DNA from 3 places in the Geobacillus sp. CX412 genome. Region 1 is predicted to be linked to each of the others. Evidence: riboswitches for the same ligand, from Rfam matches in the RefSeq annotation. Region 1 holds a riboswitch; each other region holds the start of a gene.

Region 1 (7,835 bases):
TGTTTCCAGAGAGTCCCAGTACGAAACGGTGATGCCGATGCCGTTTTCGTTGCGGACGCTTTCGACGCCAAGAAAGCCAGGCTGTTTGGACGCTAGTTCGACCATTTGCTTTGCCATGGCTTCATACCCGTGATCGCCTGCAGTTCGCTCCGAGGGAAAAATAACTGCATAATATGTTTTTTTCATTATTTTCACCCCTTTAAGCATTGTTGTCGCTTTATCGAGATTTTGACATCAGACATAAGAAAAATGCTTGTCAAAATAATCATCAATCCACCGATCATGCCAATTGTAATTTTTTCATGGAGGAAGATCATCCCCCAAATGACGCCAAATACAGGAACGAGAAAGGTGACGCTTAATGTTTTCGTTGGACCGACGTTTGCCAGGAGATAAAAATAAAATAAGTAGGCAATAGCCGTACAAAAAACAGCCAATCCCAATATCGAGTACACCACGACCGATGATACCGGTTTCGTTGGGATATGGAAAACCGTGAAAGGAATCAGCACGAAAGCGGCGCCTAATTGTTGTCCGATGGACAGCGATAAAGGCGGAACTCCCGTAAACGTTTTTTTCGCATAAACACCGCCGCAGCCGTAGGAGAACGCCGCCAAAACCGACAGTAACGCAGAAAAAACGGTTTGCATCGAAAGCGGAACAGGGCTCCAGCCAACTAACACGAACACGCCGACAATGCCGAGGACGATGCCGATCCATTTTTTTGCATGAAGCGGTTCATGAAGGAACCATCGCGAAGCAAGCGCTGTAAACAACGGGGTGGTGGAGTTCAAAACGGCCGCTAAAGAAGCCGTTAAATGCAGCGTGGCAGCGGCGATCAGTGTAAACGGAATTGCCGCATTCAGCGCCCCGACGATGAGATATTGCTTCCAATAAGCTTTCAGCTCTATGCTTTTTTTGAACATCCATACATACAATAACAGCACGAGGCCGGCGATAAGCACGCGCAACTCAATTGTAAGCACAGGACCGATGACAGGAGAAGCGATGCGCATAAATAAAAAAGAAGCTCCCCATAAAGCCGCAAGCAGAAAAAGAGCAGAAATTTCTTTGGTATTCATATTCCGTCTCTCCTAATGAATTTTTTCTGAATTATATCATATTTTTTCTATTGGCACAGAAGAGATTGATTGACAAGTCGAGTTTTTTATTGACAACGCATATAATGATTGAATATCATTAAATTGAAAATAATATATGGTTTCTGTGTTAAAGGGGAGTAGCTTTAACAGCAAAGTCGTCAGTTCAGGGTCACACCCTCGGCTTTGTTGGCAACGGTGATGTTGTTAGCGAGACCTTTGCCGATATTGGTAAAGGTCTGTTTTTATGAAGACCTTTACCGATTGGGTAAAGGTCTTTTTTTGTGAAGAAAGGAGGAGGATTGGGGAGAATAAAAAGGAGATTCGAAAAAGATGAAATGCAGTATTTGGGGGGATATAATGAGAAAATTATGGAAACGACTGCGTTTCATTGTAAAAATCCGCCGGTTTATCCCGTTTTTCATCGAATTTTTTCGCTCTCGAGAAGTGCCTATGTTTAAAAAGACGCTTTCCATTGTACTTTTAGCGATCTATATGGTGTTTCCGTTTGACATTATTCCTGATTGGTTGGGACTTTTTGGCATCATTGATGATGTAACCGTACTATTATTTATTCTTCAGCAAATAGTAAAAATGGCTCCTTCACATTCAAAAGATAAATACGGTATTTAAAAAAAGGAGGAATGATCAATGGAATTATTTTCGATGGAATTTCTATCTGCACTTTTATCGATTATCATTATTGATCTTGTACTAGCGGGCGATAATGCGATCGTCATTGGTTTGGCGGCGCGAAATTTGCCGAAGCATCAACAGAAAAAAGCGGTTATTTGGGGAACGGTAGGGGCGGTTGTAATCCGCGCGCTTGCGACCTTATTTGTCGTATGGCTATTAAAAGTTCCTGGATTGCTGCTAATTGGCGGTATATTGCTTGTTTGGATCGCTTATAAGCTCCTTGTCGAAGAAAAGGGCCATGATGTGGAAGCAGTAGGGAGCTTATGGGAGGCAATCCGCACGATTGTTATCGCCGATGCGCTGATGGGATTGGATAATGTGCTGGCGGTAGCGGGAGCCGCGCACGGAAGCTTCTTATTAGTTATATTAGGATTATTAATTTCGGTGCCGATCATGGTATGGGGAAGTACGTTAATTTTGAAATGGATCGATCGTTTCCCAATTATTATTACAATCGGAGCGGGAGTGCTTGCATGGACGGCTTCGAAAATGATTGTGGACGAGCCGTTTTTAGATCAGTATTTTGCTAATCCGATTGTCAAATACGGATTTGAAATTCTCGTCATTGCTGGAGTGATTGCCGCTGGCACGTTGAAAAAGAAGAAGGGTGAAAACCAATTAGAAACAAAAGCCGCCAACGAATGATTGGCGGCTTTTGCTTATAACTCATCAAATCCGTTATCGATGTTCACTTTTGTATATTGTCTTGATTTTTGTTCGAAAAAGTCTGATTTGCCGAGGTCGACTTCTTCATATGCTTTAATCCAGCGCAATGGATTTGTCCGATAACCGTCAAACGGACGGTCAAATCCAAGCTGATGGGCGCGGACGTTGGCGTAAAACTTAATGTAGGCGCTCAAATCGTGCATATCAATGCCATCGATATCGTTGCCAATGATGTAATTGGCCCATTCGATTTCCAGCTCTGCTGCTTTAATGAACGTTTCTCGCACAAATTGAGCAAGTTCCGGTGTATTGTATTCTGGATATTCGTTTAGTACTTCTTTGAAAATTTTTGCAAATAAATCGACATGAATATGTTCGTCTCGATTGATGTAATTAATCATCGTGCTTGTCGCGACCATTTTTTGATTGCGCGCCAAGTTATAAAAGAAGGCAAAGCCGGAGTAGAAGAACAGACCTTCTAAAATAACGTCATACACGATCGATTTTAGCAAGTTTTCAACATTTGGATGTTCAGCAAACTCTTTATAGCCGTTTGTGACGAAGTCGTTTCGCTTTCGCAAAATCGGTTCGTTTCGCCAAAACTCAAACACTTCGTCCTGTTTGCTTTTTGGCACGAGGCTTGAAAGAACATAAGAATATGAATGATTATGAATGACTTCTTGCTGCGCGAGCATAATCATAAGCGCGTTAATGCTCGAATCAGTGATATAATCGGCGACTCTTCCGGCGTAATCTGTTTGAATGCTGTCAAGCAACGCTAAAAGCCCAATGATTTTCAAAAACGCGTCTTGTTCGCGTTCAGTTAAATTCGGAAATTGTTTAACATCCTGGGACATATTGATTTCAAACGGCGTCCAAAAGTTTGCCAGCATTCGTTTATATTTGGCGTACGCCCAAGGATAGGCGATATCATCCCAGTTTAAGACGTTCGAACTTTTGCCGTTAATGATTCTTGTAGAGCGGTTTGGTGCTTCTGGGTCCATGATGATCCGCTTCGTTAATGGATGTGCCATGTTTTATTCCCCCTTGGCATTAACTTGCGCATGATTCACATTCATCGATCGTGCTGGAAGTAGAACGGACGTAATACGTTGTTTTTAGTCCTGACTTCCATGCGGTGAGATGAAGATCTAAAAGCTCTTTTGCTTTGATGGTGTTCAACACGTAAAAATTAAACGAAATCGCTTGGTCGATATGGCGTTGGCGCGCCGCATTTTGCTTAATGCTCCAATGCTGGTCAATATGGTAAGCTGATTTATAGTACCACGTTGTTTCGGCGTTTAAATCGGGCACGGTAACTGGAATTTTGTAATCTTTCTTTTCTTCGGCGTACACTTTTAAAAAGATCGGATCGATACTGGCGGTGCTGCCGGCGATAATCGATGTCGAAGCATTTGGCGCGATTGCCATCACATAGCCGTTGCGCATGCCGTGTTTGGCGACTTGTTCTTTGAGTGCATCCCAGTCAAAGTCTTCGGTGCGACGATATCCGCGCTTGTCGAAATAAGCGCCCGTCTGCCAGTCAGATCCCGGAAACGCTGGATAGCTTCCTTTTTCTTTCGCGAGCTCCATACTCGCTTGGATCGCTAAGTAGGCAATTTTTTCGTACAGCTTGTCCGCGTATTCAACTGCTTCGTCTGATTCCCAGCGAATGCCTTTTAACGCAAGCAAATGATGCCAGCCGAACGTGCCAAGTCCGACGGCGCGATATTTTTGATTGGTGAATTTCGCTTGTAATACCGGGATATTATTTAAATCAATGACGTTATCGAGCATGCGCATTTGGATCGGGATGAGCCGCTCGAGTACATCGTCGGTGACGGCACGGGCAAGATTGATGGAAGACAAATTGCAAACAACGAAATCGCCCGGGATTTTTTCAATGATAATCTTTCCATCTTTCGTATATTGTTTTTCCACGACGGTCGGACTTTGGTTTTGCGCGATTTCTGTACAAAGGTTGCTGCAGTAAATCATGCCGAGATGCGCGTTCGGGTTTTTCCGGTTCACTTCGTCGCGGTAAAACATAAATGGTGTGCCGGATTCTAACTGGCTGCGCATAATGCTTTTCATTATTTCGATCGCTGGCACTTTTTCTTTCGAAAGGCTCTTTTCTTGAACGCATTGCCAATATTTTTCGCGGAAGCTTCCGCTGCCTTTTTCCTCATCATAAAAGTCTTCCAAACTAAATCCCATCACTTTGCGCACTTCATGGGGGTCAAACAAGTACCAATCGCCGCGTTTTTCTACTTGCTCCATAAATAAATCTGGGATGCAGACGCCCGTAAATAAATCATGTGTTCTCATTCGTTCATCGCCATTATTTAATTTCGCGTCCAAAAAAGCGAAAATGTCTTTATGCCAAACATCCAAATAAACGGAAATCGCACCTTTGCGCTGCCCTAATTGGTCGACGCTGACGGCGGTGTTATTAAGCTGCTTCATCCATGGAATCACTCCGGACGAAACGCCTTTAAACCCCTTATATCGCTGCCTCGGCTTCTGATTTTGCCGAGATAGACGCCGATTCCGCCACCCGATTTTGAAAGGTTGGCGATGTCTGTGTTGCTGTCGTAAATGCCTTGCAAGCTGTCATCGACGGTATCGATAAAGCAGCTTGAAAGTTGTCCGTAGCTTTTTCCGGCATTTGCTAACGTTGGCGTGGCGACGGTCATATATAAGTTGCTTAGCGCCCAATACGCTTCTTGAATGAACGTAAACCGGCGATGTTTCGGTTCTTTCGCCATTAACGTCATTGCGATGATAAGGAAGCGCTCCTGCGGCAGTTCGTACAAGTTGCGGTCGTAGTCGCGGGCGAGGTAGCGGTCCGCGAGCGTGCGAAGGCCGATATATGTAAACAACTTATCTTTATCTGGATCAATAAGTTTTCCAAGCTCATTGATTTCTTCTTTTGAGTAATCATCAAGAAGAGAGCGATCGTACACGCCTTTAGAAACAAGCGTTGTAATCAACTCGTACAAGCTGCCGTAGCGTTGTTTTGCGTCATATCCACGTTGTTTTGCCGCTTCTTTGTATAGCTTTTGCAAATAGATGTGAGCACAGACAAACGTCCATTCTGGTTCTGCCTCACTAATATAGGAAAGACCTTCAAGTATTAAGTAATTCGTGATTTGTTCCGCAGAAAGTGTATCTTTGCTTTCGATGATGCGGATGATGCGCTCCATATAGTCATCTGTCTGTAGATGCGGGTAGTCTTTTGTTATATTGCGGATAAAGGAAATGAGTCGTTCGCGCGAAAACGGTTTAGTTTGCCCGTTTTCTGAAGTAATAATGATAGTGTTCGCCTGTAGTTCCATCAGTTTCTCCTCCTTGTTTCCATAAAAAATCCACTCGGGTCGAGTGGACGAAACGACAGTATAAAAAAGGCAAGAGAAGCCCTTTCCAACCATCGTTTCATCTTCTCGCTCCCCGGAGAACATGAAACGCAAACAAGCAAGGCAGGTCTCCTGACTCGTGCTTCTTCCTACTTTGGATCCTTCCCGTATGTGCGCCCGAGCGAGCTTTCACATACAGTGGATGTTCCATTTCGTCCACACATACAGTTGCGGGGGCAGTTCTGGATTCTCACCAGATTCCCTATTAAGTCCGGATGGACACCATTGCTTGCGGTTTTATACTATATTTAGTTGTTTTATGAGTTTATAACACAATATATAGTGTTGTTGCTGTTGGTACAAGCATATAATAAAACGATAGAAAATTCAACTATTTTTTGTAAGGACATGAAAAAATGAGGAATGCTTTTCTAGTGAGAAGGCATTCCTCATTTGCGGGAAGTTCGAAATTTTAGTAACAAAAATTGAAGCAACAATCCGATGCATACCCTGGAATGACAAAAAGCCTCGGAAGCCAAATAGGACCGAAAACGATTTTGAAAATTTTAATATGTGCGGAATACATAAGAGCGATCGTGACGAAATAGGCAGAGAACACATAGGGAAGAAAGGAGTAGGGGGACTGTCCACCTCCCGCATCTTTTACCGCATCCCACATGGCGTAAAAGTATAGACATGGATAGAACATTAACCATTGGAAATCAACGACATCAATCGCTTCTTTGTTGTTCCCTAAAAAGCTTAATCGAATTGCTTCATTGAATTGCGATTGTACGTTAATGAGAAATTCCAACAAAATAAACAAAGTGCCTTTGAAGTATTTTTTATTGAGAAGTTGGCCCAATCCAGGCAATGCAATGCACCACATTAACTGTTCCATTGCCTTCACGTTTCCTAACTCTTTGCTTTGTGTTGTTTGTTGTTGCAATCGAAAAAAGAAGATATAATCATTGCGCAAAAAACTCATGATTATCTTCTTGATATTACATTTTTAACAAATAAAACTGATTTATACTTTTTTGGAATAATAAAACAGTTACCCAAAATTCAACAAATTAATATTAGGCAGGAATGTTCAGAGTAAAAAAGATATGGTGATAAAACGACTATAAAAATATTTATCCTTATAATATCTAGAAAATATTCTTTGAATTTTTCAGAATAGTTAATATAATATTATTAAAACAACAAAGGGGGAAAAGACGTGAAAGGATTAAAATCGGTCTTGCTTTGGGGGCTTATTTCCGCTCTTGGGGCGGCAGGGTTTGCCGTTCTTGCATTGAACCGCGGCGAGACGGTAAATGCGATTTGGCTGATTGTCGCGGCTGTCTGTACGTATGCGGTAGCATACCGTTTTTATAGTAAATTTATCGCTCGCAAAGTATTTGAACTTGATGACAGTCGCAAAACGCCTGCGGAAGTGTTTAATGATGGAAAAGATTATGTGCCGACAAACAAATGGGTATTATTCGGCCATCATTTTGCGGCGATCGCTGGCGCCGGACCGCTTGTCGGACCGATTTTAGCAGCGCAAATGGGATATTTGCCTGGCACGCTTTGGATTATTATCGGCGTTGTTTTAGGCGGTGCTGTCCAAGATTTTATTATTTTATTTGCGTCTATGCGGCGCAATGGCAAATCGCTTGGCGAAATGGTGAAGGAAGAAATTGGCCCGGTTACAGGGTTCATTGCATCGCTTGGTATTTTAGGAATCATGATTATTTTATTAGCTGTTTTAGCATTGGTAGTAGTAAAAGCGCTTGTAGGAAGCCCTTGGGGAATGTTTACTATTGCCGCAACGATTCCAATTGCGATTTTGATGGGAGTTTACATGCGCTTTATTCGTCCAGGGCGTGTGGCGGAAGCGTCATTAATGGGATTTATTCTGCTTCTTGTTTCTCTTGTCGCTGGACAATATGTGGCGGAGCACCCGACATTAGCGAAAATCTTTACATTGAAAGGTGAAACGATCGCGATTTTAATGATTGCTTACGGA
Region 2 (7,835 bases), 1.1 Mb from region 1:
ATACACAAACCCGCCGACTTGTTTCACTCGCTTAAAAAACTTATGAAACCGTTCGTTCGGATGCGCGCGTTCCTTATATTCTTGAATAATGCGGGTGACAACGGACACAATCTCGCCAGGCGGAATTCCTTCAGCGACAAGTTGCCCAGGGTGTGCGTTTCTTCCGACCGTTTTTCCTCCTAAAAATAAGTCAAATGCTCCTTTCCGATAGACGATTCCGATATCTTCCCGCACCGCTCCGTAACATGCCATGCCGCATCCGTTTACACCAAGCTTCAATTCTTTCGGAAGCGCCATTCCGCCAAGCTGATCGTATAACTCTTCCGCGTATGGAATCGCGTCTTTTTTCTCCCCGTCGCAAAAATCGCAAGCTTTCAACGTCAGTACATCACCAACAGGGGCAACGTCAAGCCCCGCTTCTTTCAGTCTAGCGATGATACGGTCTGGATCAGAAGCAGGCACTTCCAGCTTCAAATAATGATCCGGGGTATACATCATCGTTCCGTCTTCACCGACGATGTCAGCTAGTACCATCATCTGTTTTGGCGTAAAATTTTTGTTCGCTACTCCCGGGCTAACCGCGATTTCGAAAATCGCCGGCGCAAACGTCGTGGTGTCTTGGTGGCCAATCGCCAATGTTTGCAACGCTTCTTCTGCCATTTCTCTTACCGGTTCTCGTTTCGTTTGATCAAGCGCCCACGGTTCCGCTTCTTTGCGAAGCCGTTCATGTGGTTTCAGCGGCTGTTCGGAGGCGCTTAATGTATATTTTCGTTGGTATCCGCGTGGTGTGATCATCAGCCCGTCGTATACAAACGTTGAAGAATTGCCGATAATGACAGTCGTTAACATTCCGATATCGTAATCGAGCATATGCGCTAAATCCGTCAATACGATATGTTGCCGCGCGCGATAAGCGCTTTTCACTAATCCGACCGGAGTATTTGGCGAGCGATAACGCAAAAGAATACGCTGAGCTTCGACAATTTGACGCGTGCGTCGTCCGCTTTTTGGATTATATAGAGCGATGACAAAATCGGCAGCGGCCGCCGCTTCAATGCGCTTTTCAATAAGCGCCCACGGCGTTAGGTGATCGCTTAAGCTAATGGTGCACGCATCATGCATAATCGGCGCACCTAAAAGAGCGGCACACGAGTTAATGGCAGAAATGCCTGGGATGACTTCCACCTCGATATCGCTTTCTCGCGTCCAGCCTTTTTCAATGAGCACCTCATACACAAGCCCTGCCATCCCGTACACGCCCGCGTCCCCGCTTGAAATGACGGCGACCGTTTTTCCGCGTTCTGCCCATTTCACCGCCTCTTGAGCGCGGCTTACTTCTTCCGTCATTCCAGTACTAATCACTTGTTTATTGCCAATTAAATCCGCAACTAGGTCAATGTATGTTTTATAACCGATAATAATATCGCTTTCTTCAATCGCTTCCCGCGCTCGCTTTGTCATATGTTCCTTGCTGCCTGGGCCAAATCCGACAATCAGCAATTTTCCTTTCATTGTCTCACCTCAATTTCCATCTTCCTTGTCCATGTTAACTGAGCTCATTTGTCGAAAAAACTTGAACACTATATCACTTTTTCAATATGGAGGGTTGTGCGCTCATCCATTCTCATCCATTGTTTCATTTCTTCCACATTCCGCGGGATGCGCATCTCGTGTGGAAACAATGTTTTCCATACAGAAGCAAGCAACGGAACACCAAGACGCCATTTTTGCAATTGATGCTGCCTTGCAAATACGTCTTGCGGCGATCCTTGCATGACAATTTGTCCGTCATGCATGACAAACACGATATCTGCCCACTCTAATACAAAATCAAAATCATGAGTAGCGATCAAAACCGTTGTGCCAGCTCGATGAATATCGTTGATCTTCTCGACAAACCTCTCGATTTGCAGGCGGTCTAAATACGCTGTCGGCTCATCGAGAACTAATAATTTCGGGTTCATCACCATTACGGCGGCAAGCGTCAGCCATTTTTTTTGACCGAGACTTAAATGATGAACGGGCTTGTCCAACCATGAACGTAATCCAAACTCGTCCAGCGCTTTTTCATGAGCTCGTCCATCTCACTTTTTTTCATTCCTAAATGGTGCAGGCCAAACGCCAGTTCATCACGTACCAATGGCGCCACAAGCTGGTGTTCCGGATTTTGAAAAACGATGCCGACCTCTCGCCGCCATTTTTGCAAGGTTTGACGCCGATAATCCATCTTCTCTCCATTCCAATAGATGTCGCCAGAGTCGGGCCGCAACAGCCCGTTCGCATGTAAAAATAACGTTGTCTTGCCGCATCCATTATGACCGATAAGCGCGCATTTTTTTCCACTGGGAACATGAAGGCTTAATCCTTTCAACACACATGGTCCGTTCGGATACGTATAATATACTTCATCCATTTTCAGCATCTTCTGCCGCCCTCCTATCATCCAAGCCATAGAAGCAAACTTATGCCGATGGCTGCTTCCCACAGATAACGTTTGTTTTTTTCGTTATATGTTTCCACATGAACATAGGTCATTTCATTGGAAACTCCGCGCGCCCATAAAGCAAGGCGCAACGCTTCATAGGAATGCCATATTTTTTGAAAAAGCTGGAACACCAACATCCCGCCATGCCGCCAATGGCTTCCTCCATTTCTTGCTTTCATCGCTACGTATAGCTCTTCTGCTGCTTTCACGAAAACAAATACAAACCGATACGTAAAAAATAACAAATCAATGATGATGGATGGCACTTTCATTCGTTTGAGCACATACAACATCTCTGGAAACGGGGTAGTCACTAGAAGGAAAAATAAACAAGACCATGCCGCAACCGAACGAGAGAGCAAAGACATTGCGATGAAAATTTGCGAACGATCAATAGACACATGAAAAGAACTGTCAATGGAAACAAGCAAAGCTGGAAAACTCACCATCAGAAACAATGCCACGACTCCGAGGGCTTTGGCGTACACCTTCCACGAAACACGCGCATAACCGATAATCCAAATGGCAAGCCAAATCGTCATCATTACTTGCGTTTTCCAGTTTCCTGTGATGGCCATCATTAATAATAGAAACGCAAATATCACTTTTTGTTCGGGACGTATTGTCCGCAGGCGGTTATTGTAAGCAATTGTGTCAAACTGCCGGATCATTTTGTTTCCTCTTTTCGGTTCGCCCGGCCTTTATAGACACCGATAATATAGCCAATAATTCCGGCACCGATTGCCGCCTGCACAGAAAACAGCAACGTTTCCACCTCTCCGCCTGGCGGCTCAAATATGGTTTCCATCCAAGGTTGATAATGAGGAGCGAGCTTCTGAATCATTTTTTCCGCCTGGCCATCCGTGCCGCCAAAATCAGAGTGATGAATGAACAATAACGGCGCTACTACCAGTAAAACAGCAATAGCAAGAAGAAAAAGACTTCTCTTCATATTACACTCCCCTCTCTAACTGGTTTAGTTCCTGGCTGCTGTAAGTGGATAAGAAATTCCAAACGACGACCGTAAGCAGCCCTTCTGTAATCGCCAGTGGTATTTGCGTAACAGCAAAAATGCCGGCAAATTTGGCAAACGAAGCGAAAATCCCGCCTGTCGCATCCGGGAACGCCAGCGCTAATTGCAATGAGGTGACAACATATGTGGCCAAATCAGAGAAAAATGCAGCGAAAAATATCGTCCAGCGCCTCGGTATATTCCACTTTTTCCCGAAACGATAAATGCCGTACGCTACGAGCGGGCCGACGACTGCCATGGACATGGCATTCGCCCCTAATGTCGTCAATCCGCCATGTGCCAGCAATAACGCTTGAAACAGCAATACGATGCTTCCCATCACCACCATCGTCCATGGACCAAACAGCACCGCGCCGAGCCCTACCCCCGTTGGATGTGAGCTACTTCCAGTAACGGATGGAATTTTTAAGGCGGACAGCACAAACGCAAATGCCCCGGACAGCGCAATGAGCAGCTTTAGTTCCGGATGCTCGCGTGTAATCCGAATTAGTGAACGCATACCGATGATAAAAAACGGCAAAAACACTAGCCACCAAAAAATCACCCATCCAACTGGCAAAAATCCTTCCATAATATGCATCGCAAATGCCGATGTGCTGCCGGTAAACGTAAAATAGACGACTAAACCGCAAAGGAAAAGGGCGACTTTCCATTTTTTCATGCTTTCGTTCCTCCCGTTGCTTTACATAATTTCGAGATTCCTAGAGGGGCGTTTGATTGTTTTGACATCATCAATCCTTGCTTCTCTTCATAACGGTACGTTATCGTTTCTTCCAACCATTCCCCATCTCGCAAATGCCTTCGCACAAGCTCCCTTGCTTTTTCCGGCGTCACACCGTTGTACCATACGCCTTCAGGGTAAACGATGACTACACACGCGTCTTGGCAACGGCCATTGCAGCGAGTCCGCGTCGTATGTACAATGCCATCTAACTCCAGCATCGCGATTTCTTCGCGGATGGCAAGCGTTACTTCTTCTCCCCCTTTACGCATGCAGCTGCCTCCATTGCAAATCAGCACATGATGTTTCATTCCGATTAAGTTCCATGTTGTCATGTTGAGTCTCTCCTTTTTTGCAAAATAAAAAGCACCTCTATACGCAGAGGTGCAGAAAAATGCATACAAATATAGCAAAAAAAGTATACCATTCTCCCGCACGTCTACCTATAATCCCGTAGGTATCCGTCCGAACAAATAAGGCAGGTCTCCTGACTTAGGATCATCGCTTTGTTGCGCCTTCCCGAAGTTTCCTTCAGTGACATGATGCAACAAAGCTCCCCATCACAGTGGCGGGTACCGTGACGGATTTTCACCGTACTTCCCTTTTAAGCCTATTCTCTAATGAGAAAGGCACCTTATTTGTTTGGCATATAATGTCGATTTTTCAAAGAACATTTCCGTTATTCATAGTAGTACAAATTTTCAAATATCGTCAACCACTTTTTTTCAATAAGTCCGTTTTCGCCAATACAATCCCGTCTTGATCAGCGTACACATAGGCGCCTGGCTCCCAACGAACGCCGCCAAATTCGAGCGCAACGTCCCGTTTTCCCTTTCCTTCTTTTTTGCTTTTCACCGGGCAAGTGCCAATCGCCATCACCCCAAGCGGCATATTGGCGATTTCTGCGGAATCGCGAATGCATCCGTGAATAATCACCCCGGCAAGCCCGCGCTCACAAGCGATCTGGGCAAGACGGTCTCCGAGCAGCGCGCAATTTCGCGAACCTTTTCCGTCTACGACCAATACGGTGCCCGCTGGAACAGTTTCGAGCGCCTCACGAACGAGCACATTATCTTCAAATACATCGACCGTCGCGATCGGTCCGGAAAATTCCGCTTTGCCGCCGTAAGATTGCATCGGCAGCTGGCATACTTGCAATTCACTTAAAAATTCATCGCATAAATCAGCTGTTTTCATCACAATCTCCTCCTTGCCATGTCTTATATTTGACATCCTTTGTCAAAACTCCTTCTTTTTCAACAAAAAAACAGACAAGCGACATTGCTTGCCTGTTAGAGACTGGGCTAGCTGGATTCGAACCAGCGCATCACGGAGTCAAAGTCCGTTGCCTTACCGCTTGGCTATAGCCCAATATTATCATGTTCTTGCCAAACTGTTTATGAGATGATTTGTACATTTGTAGTATATCCAGAAGTTTTTGTCTCTATGTATAAAAACATCTAAGTTTCATCCGCTTTTCATTTTTTACTCATTTCAGTATGGGCAAAATCCTTTTTTCAAATAATATATTTATCTTGATGTAGTTGGCAGATCATTAAAAACGTTTGGCCGTTACAAAATAGGACCACACTTTTCCTTAATAAACAACCGTGCTTTGTTCGTGGACATTATCCTGGCATTTCTCTCAATAAAGTACAATCAAAACGCTTGATAGCGTATGTTTTTTAATCATAATTTTTTTATTTTTACAGTTTTTTAAACTTAATTCCATATTCACTTTACCCTTATTTTTTACAATAACCATGTCGAAAGAAACCCATTTTAGAACGGGAGAGTGAAGAATCAGTGAAAAAATCAACAAAAATCGGTTTGTCTCTTTCTATGTCGTTAGGATTGCTGGCCACCTATTTTTCGACAGAAGCCAGTGCTGCTGAACAGAACCGCCATCCATCCACATTGCAGCCTATCGTCGAGAACGTCGAAGTCATCGCCCACCGCGGCGCTTCCGGCTATGCACCTGAACATACATTGGTTGCGTATGAAAAAGCCATTCAGATGAAAGCGGATTATGTAGAGTTAGATTTGCATATGACGAAAGATGGGGAATTGGTTGCGATTCATGATTCCACATTAACAAGAACAACGAACGTGGAAGAAGTGTATCCCAACCGTGCCCCTTGGAAGGTAAAAGACTTTACGCTTGCCGAAATCAAACGGCTGGATGCTGGATCTTGGTTTAATCAGACACATCCTGAATACGCCAAAAAACAGTATGCACAAGAGAAAATTCCAACCCTTCAAGAAGTCATTGACTTCATTAAAAAGAAAGATCGCAAAGTAGCTCTGTACATAGAAACGAAGGACCCGGATGTATATCCAGGAATGGAAGAAAAACTGGTCGATATATTAAAAAAGAACGGATATTTAAAAAAAGGAAAAGTAATTTTCCAATCATTCAGCGAAGCAAGCTTAAGAAAACTGCAGGAAATCGTTCCAGAGGACATTCCGCTTATCCAGCTTTTTAGCCCCAAAATGATTCAACGCAAAAATCTTGACGATGTCTTTAACCGAACGGCCGAATACGCAGAAGGAGTTGGGCCGGATTACTCTCTCGTTACCCCAACATTGATGCAGAAAGCCCACGAACGCAACATGATCGTCCATCCGTATACGGTGGATACACAAGACAAAATGATCGAACAATTATCTCTGGGCGTTGACGGCGTGTTTACAGACTATCCCGATAAATTAGTAGAATTAAACAAAAAACCTTATATTTCCCATGGAATAGCAAGCGGGGAAGTAACGGATACTTCCGCCGTATTATGGGCACGGACAAACAAACCTGCAACCGTACAATTTGAAATTTCCGAAAATGCGTCCATTCAACACAAAATAATAAAAAAGGCCAAAGCGGTTTCGAAACACGATTTCACCGTACAGGTAAATGTAACAGGATTAAAACCGAATACCACTTATTATTACCGCGTACAGGCTCTTCCAGGCTCTTATCAAGTAACAGGAAGTTTCAAAACAGCCCCAACGTCCAATGACATAAAGCCCCTCACAATCGTCTGGGGTGGTGACACAGGAGGCCAGGGGAAAATTCCTCCATTTCGTTCTTTTGCGGCAATGGCAGAATTGAAACCAGATTTCTTCTTATTCAGTGGAGATACGATTTACGCGGATAATGCGACTCCGGCGGTTCCAGCCCCGCCGTCAAAAAACATCGAAGATTTCTGGGCAAAATATAAGGAAAACCGCACAGATCCCAACTTGCGAAAGCTGCTTCAATCAACAAGTGTTTATGCGATTTGGGATGATCACGAGGTCACCAATGATTTTTCTGGACCGATTGAGCCCCTCACTTCGACGGGATTTCGGGCGTTCACCGATTATTGGCCGATGTTAACAGAGCGGAGTACATCCGGCAAGCTTTATCATAAATTTTCATGGGGAAATACGCTCGATTTGTTCATCTTAAATAATCGCGGCTACCGTGATCCTAATACACAGCCGGACAGCCATGAAAAAACGATGCTTGGTAAAGAGCAATTGGAATGGTTAAAACGGGAGTTGGCCAATTCGGATGCTCAAGTCAAGCTTATTGCTTCTTCCGTTCCTATTTCGATTCC
Region 3 (7,835 bases), 1.7 Mb from region 1:
TTCTTCGAAAAAATAGTAGTGCAAATAAAGGTGCGCCAATCAATGAGGTAATTACGCCGATTGGCAATTCTCTCGGCGAAATAATCGTGCGTGCCAATAAATCAGTAAGAACGAGAAAGGCACCGCCATACAATAGGGAAAGCGGCAACAGAAGACGATGGTTCGGACCACAGACGAGGCGAACCATATGTGGAACGACCAATCCGACAAAACCGATCGTTCCGGAAACAGACACCGCCGCGCCGGTTAGCAGCGAAGCACCGGTTAAAATCATCACTTTTCGCTTCAACACATCGACCCCGATATGCATAGCGGCCGACTCCCCAAACGCAAAAGCGTTCAGTTCGCGCGCATTAAAAAGCAGCATGATCACTCCGATGAGAAAAAACGGAAGCATCATCATCGTATATTTCCATCCGCGCATCGCTACGCTCCCCATCAGCCATGCAATAATTTGCCGCAATTCTTCTCCGGTTAGTGCAATCATTAAGGAAATAAGTGCGCTGAAAAACGCCCCGAACATAATTCCAACTAGGATGATGGTCTCTACGGACATTTTTCGCTCCACCGCTCGTGTAAATAAAAGAACAAGCACGAGCGTCACAAGGCCAAATATAATGCTGACAATAGGAAGCGTAAATGTACCAAATAACGGTAATTGAATACCGAAGAAAATGACAAAAACAGCACCGACAGAAGCACCTGACGACACGCCGAGCGTATACGGATCGGCAAGCGCATTTTTTAACAGCCCTTGAAACCCAGCTCCCGCGACCGCCAGCGATGCCCCGACAAGAAACGCAAGCACAACGCGTGGAAGGCGGATCGCCATCACGATTTGCACGAGATCATCGGGAACATCGCCGGGCAACGGCAACCCAAACGAGATCGAAAAAATAATCTTGATAATAGTAGAAAAGGGAATCGATAGAGAACCTATCGATATCCCCAGCAAGAGCGAAGTAATAACGACCGTTATTGCAACTGCATACATCCATATATTACTTAAAAATATCCGGGTAAATTGTTTTTGCAAGTTCCTCTACTCCTTCGATCAAACGTGGACCTGGACGGCTTACTAAGTCTGTATTTACATCATACACCCGTTTGTTTTTCACCGCCGGGACATCTTTCCAAGCAGGACGGTCCAACACTTGCTTCGCTCCGCCGTATGTTGTAATAATGACATCCGGCTTGTACGCGACCGCTTTTTCTTCCGTAACCATCGGCCACCCTTCTAAATCACCGGCGACATTTTTCGCGGAGATCGCCTGGAGCATCTCATCAATAAACGTTCCTTTTCCAGCTGTATAAATTTCTGGAGCTGGTGATATTTCGACCCATACTTTTGCTTGATCTTCCTCTTTAATTTGCTTTGCTTTTTCTTTTATAGCTTCTAATTTTGTTTTCATATTTTGGATGATTTCTTGTGCTTTGTCCGCAGTTCCTGTCGCTTTGCCAATTAATTCGATGGAATGATATACATCATCAAACGTTTTCGCGTCATAGACAACCAATACAGCAATACCCGCATCTCTTAATTGCTGAAGCCCATCTTTCGAGTTATGTGCGCTAGACGCATGGGCAAGTACTAAATCTGGCTTCAACGAAATAACTTTTTCTACATTAAACTCTAAGCCGCCTATTTTTTCCTTATTTTTTACATCTTCCGGATAGTTATCAAAATCGCTGACGCCAACGATTTTGTCTCCTAATCCCAACGCATAGGCAATCTCTGTGTTGCTTGGAATTAAGGAAACGATTTTTTTTGGCTCAGACTGTATCGTTACATCCTCGCCTAATCCATCTTTTACCGTTACCGGAAACGCCGCTTGTTCCGTTTTCGGTTCTTCTTTTTTTGCAGGCTCTTTGCTTGCGTTCTCTCCATTACATCCAAACAAGAAGCCAAATGTAAGGATGAATACGAGCAACATGACATACTGTTTCCATTTTTTCATTTTTTGTTCCCCCTTCTTTATGTAAAATAAAAAAACTCATTCCTAACTCGGAATGAGCGAGAAACGGCAATATGTATACACGAAGGCAGCCACCGTTGCCGTTTCCTCATCTCACCCCCCGAAGATAGGAAACTATAAGCGAACAAGGCAGGTCTACTGACTCATGCTTCATCCTACTCTGAACCTTCCCATACGGCAAACGGCGCTTGCCATTCCACCGTACAGTGGCGATTTCATTTCGTCAGCATTTACAGTTGCGGGGACAGTTCTGGACTTTCACCAGATTCCCTATTAAGCCATTAGGAGCGAATCGCTCCATTCGGCACCTTGCCGCTATTGTATAAAATTGTCGAACAATTGACAGTTATAATATTAAAGGAAGAAAGATCGTTTGGCAATAAAAAATTCAAAGTTTCATTGTTTTCAATTCATTAAAACCCCCGAACTTTTAGCGATTCGGGGGTTACAATGCAATTAATTATTAATATACCGTTCAAACACAAAGCCGAAGTCTTTCACCGTATATTTTGTTTTCGCGTCAACGAGCCATTGAAACGCAAGTTCATTCACCGCTTTGAAATCGGCAACGAAATTATTTGTGTCACTTTTCACTTGCCCGAATACGTTTGCCGTCAATTCCAAACTTTTATGCGCGTACTCGAGCTTCGTTTTGTTTTCATGGCAAAGCTCAGAGATGGCGAGCAGCGATTTATATAAATCTTTTAGTTCTTCTAAATGCTTTTTATGGACGTCAATCGAATAGGCATGGGCGCCGATTTTAAACTTAATCTCCACATCTAAATCGACCGTGCCTGCCGTTTCGAGCGACACGTCGGAAATCGTATGTTTGTAATAATCATAGCGGCGCAATACGCGTTTTTTGCTTGTTGCGCTCGTGCCATCCAAATGAATAAGCGCTTTATTGGTAAAGCAATACTCATCCGACTTCGATTTAATTAAGAAATAAATCTTTCCCCGTCTTCATGCATCACGTAATCATCGGCATCGACTTTATCATAGTTTTCCGGTTTAATAACCGAGCCGATATCGCTTAATCCAAGCACATCGGCAGCGACTTTTCCAAACATAGTATAGCTCCTCTCATTTTTCATGATTATTTGTTTTTTGCGAGAAACACCCATCGCAAATAATGGTCCCTTCTTGCTGAAGGAAAGCCTTAATTTCTACCATTCCTCTGTACACCGGATACCTCATGCGCACATAGATCGGTTCATTTTTTTCTATCGGCTTCCCGCAGACGTAACAAGTTGGAGACCGGGAAAACATGTGATTTTCCTCCTTTTTATTCTTATTAAAAATATACGTAACAAAAGAACCACAAGTTTCATTCATGGCATAAAAATGTCGTTCATTTTATCGCAGCGGCGATCTTGCCATACGAATATACGTATGGCGTTTGCCACGAATGGCAATCGAATACGTCATAATGTTTTCCGGAATGGCGATGCCATGATAACCGGCGTCTCCGATATGATACAGGTCGGCTCCTGCCATTTTGCTTGCGAGCGCGATTTGGCGGATCGTATGTTCATCCGCTCCTTCCTGGCTTGTGCCGATCGTAAGCATAACGAGCGCGCCATGTTCGTGGGCAACCTGAACTAGCGTTTCCGTTTTTTCTAAGGTCACACCTGGTACAGTTCCTGGCGCCGGCATAAGAACTACATCAGCTCCGGCACGAATAAAACGCATAACGATTTCTTCGGATACAATGCTAGCTCCCGTTTCGCCGGCCACTCCAGCTGCGTGCATTTTTCCCGCGATAATGAGACCGTCTTCTCTAAAAACGGCACGTGCGGTTTCGATCGCGCGGATAATTTCATTATTTGTCACACCTGTTTTCGGATTTCCGGTTAGGCAGATAAAATCGAAACCTAGACGTTTTGCTTCTTGCAGTGATTCTTCTGTTGCCATCCTTCCTTTTGGAAGAGAAGCAAGACTCTCTAACTGCCTCGCGTTCGGGTCAACAGGCTCCAAATTGACGCCAATTGGACGTCCTGTCAGCTGCTTTAGACGTTCCACCATCTGATTCGGCTCATTCGTATCCAAACCGTTCACAACCGGCTGAAACACATCGAACATATTCAACAATAGCAAATCCGCCCCAAACGCGGCCGCCAATTCTGCATTTGTCACCGCTGGATAAAGCGGCGCAAAGGCTCCAATGACTTCCGCGACGATTACCCTTCCTTCTGACGCTTGAATCGATTGTTTTAATTGTTTCCCAGTCATCTTGCGAAAATCAGAAGCGCTGCAGTCCAACAGCCGTTTCATGGAAACACTCCCCTTATTGTATTATGATCCTCGTATGCTAGCATTTAGCCCATTCCAATAAAGGAATGGGCCGTCCATTTTACTTTTTTATAATTTTTTCAGTGCATTTGCTAAAAATTCGACATCTGTACCAACAACGACTTGCAAATCGGTTTGATTCAGACGGAGTACGCCTTTCGCTCCTAAACGCTTCAATTCAGCTTCATTGACTTTTGACATATCATTTACTTTTAAGCGCAAGCGTGTAATGCAATTGTCAATTTGCGCAAGATTTTCTTTACCGCCTAATGCCTCCATATATTTTGCCGCAAGATCTTCGTATTTTGCACCCGATTGCGACACGCCGCTGCCGATAAACTCGCCCTCTACCTCATCTTCGCGTCCCGGCGTTTTCAAATCTAGCTTCGTAATAAGGAAATAGAATACAACGAAATAGACAATCGCATAAATGAGTCCTTGAACGATTAACAAATAAGGTTTTTGCGCAATTCCGTAGTTTAAGAAAAAGTCAATCGCACCGGCTGAGAAAGTAAATCCATGATGAATGCCGAGCATCGTCGCAACTGCCATCGAAAGACCTGTTAACACGGCATGAACAACATAAAGAAGCGGGGATAAGAACATAAATAAAAATTCAATCGGCTCGGTAATTCCTGTTAAAAACGATGTGAACGCCACTCCAAGAAGCGCTCCGGCTACCGCTTTGCGCCGCTCTTTTTTTGCCGCCGCAATCATTGCAAGCGCCGCTGCTGGAAGACCAAACATCATAATCGGGAAAAATCCTGCCATGAAAATACCGGCATCTGGATCGCCCGCAAAGAACCGCCGTGAACTACCCCCACTTAATTTTCTAGCGAAAATTTGAAGTGGGGGCTTCCAAAGAAGTTTGACTGCTTTAAGCAATCCTTATTCTTTGAGGCGTGTCCACTTCGCCGCTAGAGCATAAGACACTCAGGTCTACAGCTTTACTTTTCTTTAAGATGTTTAATGCGCCATTGACATCAGCATTGATTAGTTTGCCAGACTTTGTTCGATACAAGCCGCGCTTAATACGTTTGCCACTGAACTTATATTCTTTTGGATTGTCGGCATTATATTCAGGAATCTCATCCCCGTCAAAAAAGCTGGCTTTAGACGTATATGACTCTTCCTGTTTGAAGAATTTAATGCCGTAAAATTTACAAAGATACTCTAGTTTTTCTTTTATATTACCGAGAGGAATATTGACAAAGTTTTGATTTGTCTTTTTTCCTAGATTCATATTGCGCTGCAATGTTTCCGCATAGCCAATGACAAGTTTGCCAATTTGATTTTCAATACAGTAGTTTATGATGTAACGGCAAGTCTTGTTGATATAATCATTCACTTTATTATTGCGATTCATAGCAAGCAAAGCTTGTTTACGGGTTGTACCTTTGATTTTTTGCTTATCTTTAATGCTTTGAAGTCTGGCATTTTCTTTGTTAAACCATTGATTAATACTTTTTAATCTCCGCCCATCAATGATGAACGATCTGCCGTCTGATGTGACACAAGTGGCAAGATTATTCACTCCTAAATCAATCGCCAGTGCTTTTTGGTCATTTAATTCTCTTTGATCTTCAGGCATTTCATATTTGTACTGAATCTCAAAGAACCTGGCATGATGTTTAGGAATGATTTCAATCTGCTTAATCTTTTTGTCCAGTAACACAGGCGGAATCGTTATCGTGATAGGCTTGTGAGTCTTTTTAAATAGGCGAGAATACGGTATCGTAAATTTGTTGCCGTCTATACGAATTTGACCAATGATTAGTGAATGAAAGCCATCTTTTTTAAGATATTTTGGGATACTGATAGCCTTGTAGTCATATTTGCCTTGTTTGGCTAGTTTTACTAAGCCAAAGAAAGATTTAAAAGCCTCATTAACCTTTTTTAAAATTTGCTGTGCCATGTTGCTGTTTAACAGCTTATAGTTTTCGTTCGTTTTGGCAAGATGATAGTTTTTCTCATAATTAAGAAATTCCTTGTGTTCAAAATAGTATTGTCTGACATTGTACAATCCGACGTTGTACATGTTCTTGGCAATATGGCACAGTTCTCGAAGAGTCAAGTATTCTTCTTTGGTCAAACCATTTAGCTGTTGTTTGATACAAAAATACATTTTTTCACCTCCCATCTAACTATATGATACTATATTTTACTGAATCTATCCTATTTTCAGCAAAATATAGTTAAGGCGATTCATCTCCCACTTACTCCGCTTCGCTTCGTTGAAGTGGGAGTCTTCTCGCCTAATTAAGATAAATCTCCTGTTTTTCCGTTATACTCGCCAAACACAAACCATACGAAGCTATTTAAGACGTCAACTACCCAACGGCTAAAGCCATGGGCTTGCAGCTAGCCTAATTGGCTGCCGCGTTCGGCTGGTTGACAGCAGCCCTGCGGATGTTTTCCGCAGCCACGTTGTCGGCAGGGGCAGCGTACCCACAAGCTCGACAACAAAACTGATCCCTTGACGGTCTGTTTTCTTTGGCCACATGTCCGCAAACCGGACAGGTGCGGGAAGTATTTTTTGGATGAACCAATACCACCGGCACGCCAGCGATCGCCGCTTTATACTCAATAAACTTTCTCAACTGATAAAAAGACCAAGAAGAGTGTTGACGACGCTGTTGCTTTTTAACCGTTTTCTCGGTGCGTTGGCGGATGCCCTTTAAATCTTCAAGGGCAATGCCGCATCCGAGTGCCTTTGCCTTTTCAACAATCTTCTTGCTAATGCAGTGGTTCACATCACGGGCAAATAGTTTTTCCTTCTTGGAACGCTTTTTAAGCAGGCGTTTCGCTGACTTGGTGCCTTTCTTTTGGAGTTTGGCGCGAAGTTTCGCATGGCGGCGGCGCAGCCCGTTGACCTTCGAGCCGGAAAATACCTCACCGGTGCTATCGACAGCGATATTCATGATGCCAAGGTCCACACCGATAAATCCGTTTTCGGAATTGGGCTGGCCTTCGGGAACGTCCACCACGAGCAGTAAATAAAAAATACCGTTTTGAAGGACTAAATCGGCTTGCCCCCGAACACGGTTGCCGCACAGCAAACCTTGATGGTAGCGGCTAATGACCATAGGGATTTCCATTCTTCCTTGCAAGGTAAGGATGGAAGCATACTCTAACCCTTTAAAGGACAGGATTCTTTCATCATACACGATGGCACCGGTTTCTTTAAAGTTATGCAAGGTTTTTTTATCCAAACGATAGCTTTCCGACACTTTGCCGATGGCACGAACGGTCATTTGGGCAGAGAGGCCGAATTTTTCCCTGACGTCATAGTAGCAAAGCCGCTGGATTTTCGTTTTGGAAAAGGTTCTGGAGCGAAAAGCAATCTCGCTAATATAGTTGCATGCTTGGTTAAACCGTTTCATTGTTTCCAGCAGCGCATGAAACTGTTCAAGAGTTGGCATTAATTTAATCTTGAGAGTGCAGAGCATTCTTGATTCACCTACCTTTCTAAATCCAGTGTACTTATATTGAACGAAAAATTCAATATATACTGAAAATATAAACCCCGCCTTCCTCCCACAGCTAAAGCAGTGGGCTTCCGGCGGA

Evidence for each region. Region 1 has a riboswitch for cobalamin ahead of NXM86_RS14940 (ribonucleoside-diphosphate reductase subunit alpha). Riboswitches for the same ligand answer to the same signal wherever they lie in the genome.
Region 2: linked by a shared signal. The riboswitch ahead of NXM86_RS09740 ((2Fe-2S) ferredoxin domain-containing protein) and the one ahead of NXM86_RS14940 (ribonucleoside-diphosphate reductase subunit alpha) in region 1 are both predicted to bind cobalamin.
Region 3: linked by a shared signal. The riboswitch ahead of NXM86_RS05660 (ABC transporter substrate-binding protein) and the one ahead of NXM86_RS14940 (ribonucleoside-diphosphate reductase subunit alpha) in region 1 are both predicted to bind cobalamin.

Annotation. Positions count from the first base shown of each region.
Region 1 covers NZ_CP103461.1:2,868,721-2,876,555, reverse strand. Annotated here, with positions in the region: gene NXM86_RS14965 (antibiotic biosynthesis monooxygenase family protein) at 1-186, opposite strand, end outside; gene NXM86_RS14960 (DMT family transporter) at 192-1,082, opposite strand; gene NXM86_RS14955 (YkvA family protein) at 1,461-1,733, shown strand; gene NXM86_RS14950 (TerC family protein) at 1,752-2,441, shown strand; gene NXM86_RS14945 (ribonucleotide-diphosphate reductase subunit beta) at 2,456-3,496, opposite strand; partial or broken gene NXM86_RS14940 (ribonucleoside-diphosphate reductase subunit alpha) at 3,516-5,800, opposite strand; cobalamin riboswitch at 5,924-6,121, opposite strand; partial or broken gene NXM86_RS14935 (hypothetical protein) at 6,268-6,728, opposite strand; gene NXM86_RS14930 (carbon starvation CstA family protein) at 7,044-7,835, shown strand, end outside.
Region 2 covers NZ_CP103461.1:1,816,537-1,824,371, forward strand. Annotated here, with positions in the region: gene cobJ (precorrin-3B C(17)-methyltransferase) at 1-1,512, opposite strand, end outside; partial or broken gene NXM86_RS09720 (energy-coupling factor ABC transporter ATP-binding protein) at 1,581-2,422, opposite strand; gene cbiQ (cobalt ECF transporter T component CbiQ) at 2,440-3,156, opposite strand; gene NXM86_RS09730 (energy-coupling factor ABC transporter substrate-binding protein) at 3,153-3,437, opposite strand; gene NXM86_RS09735 (energy-coupling factor ABC transporter permease) at 3,439-4,179, opposite strand; gene NXM86_RS09740 ((2Fe-2S) ferredoxin domain-containing protein) at 4,176-4,574, opposite strand; cobalamin riboswitch at 4,700-4,891, opposite strand; gene rraA (ribonuclease E activity regulator RraA) at 4,951-5,436, opposite strand; tRNA gene NXM86_RS09750 (tRNA-Gln) at 5,539-5,610, opposite strand; gene NXM86_RS09755 (glycerophosphodiester phosphodiesterase family protein) at 6,046-7,835, shown strand, end outside.
Region 3 covers NZ_CP103461.1:1,082,143-1,089,977, reverse strand. Annotated here, with positions in the region: gene NXM86_RS05665 (FecCD family ABC transporter permease) at 1-1,036, opposite strand, end outside; gene NXM86_RS05660 (ABC transporter substrate-binding protein) at 1,002-1,958, opposite strand; cobalamin riboswitch at 2,088-2,302, opposite strand; partial or broken gene NXM86_RS05655 (PH domain-containing protein) at 2,433-3,046, opposite strand; gene NXM86_RS05650 (DUF7916 family protein) at 3,333-4,250, opposite strand; partial or broken gene NXM86_RS05645 (glucose PTS transporter subunit EIIB) at 4,338-5,087, opposite strand; gene NXM86_RS05640 (RNA-guided endonuclease InsQ/TnpB family protein) at 5,146-6,393, opposite strand; gene NXM86_RS05635 (RNA-guided endonuclease InsQ/TnpB family protein) at 6,635-7,717, opposite strand.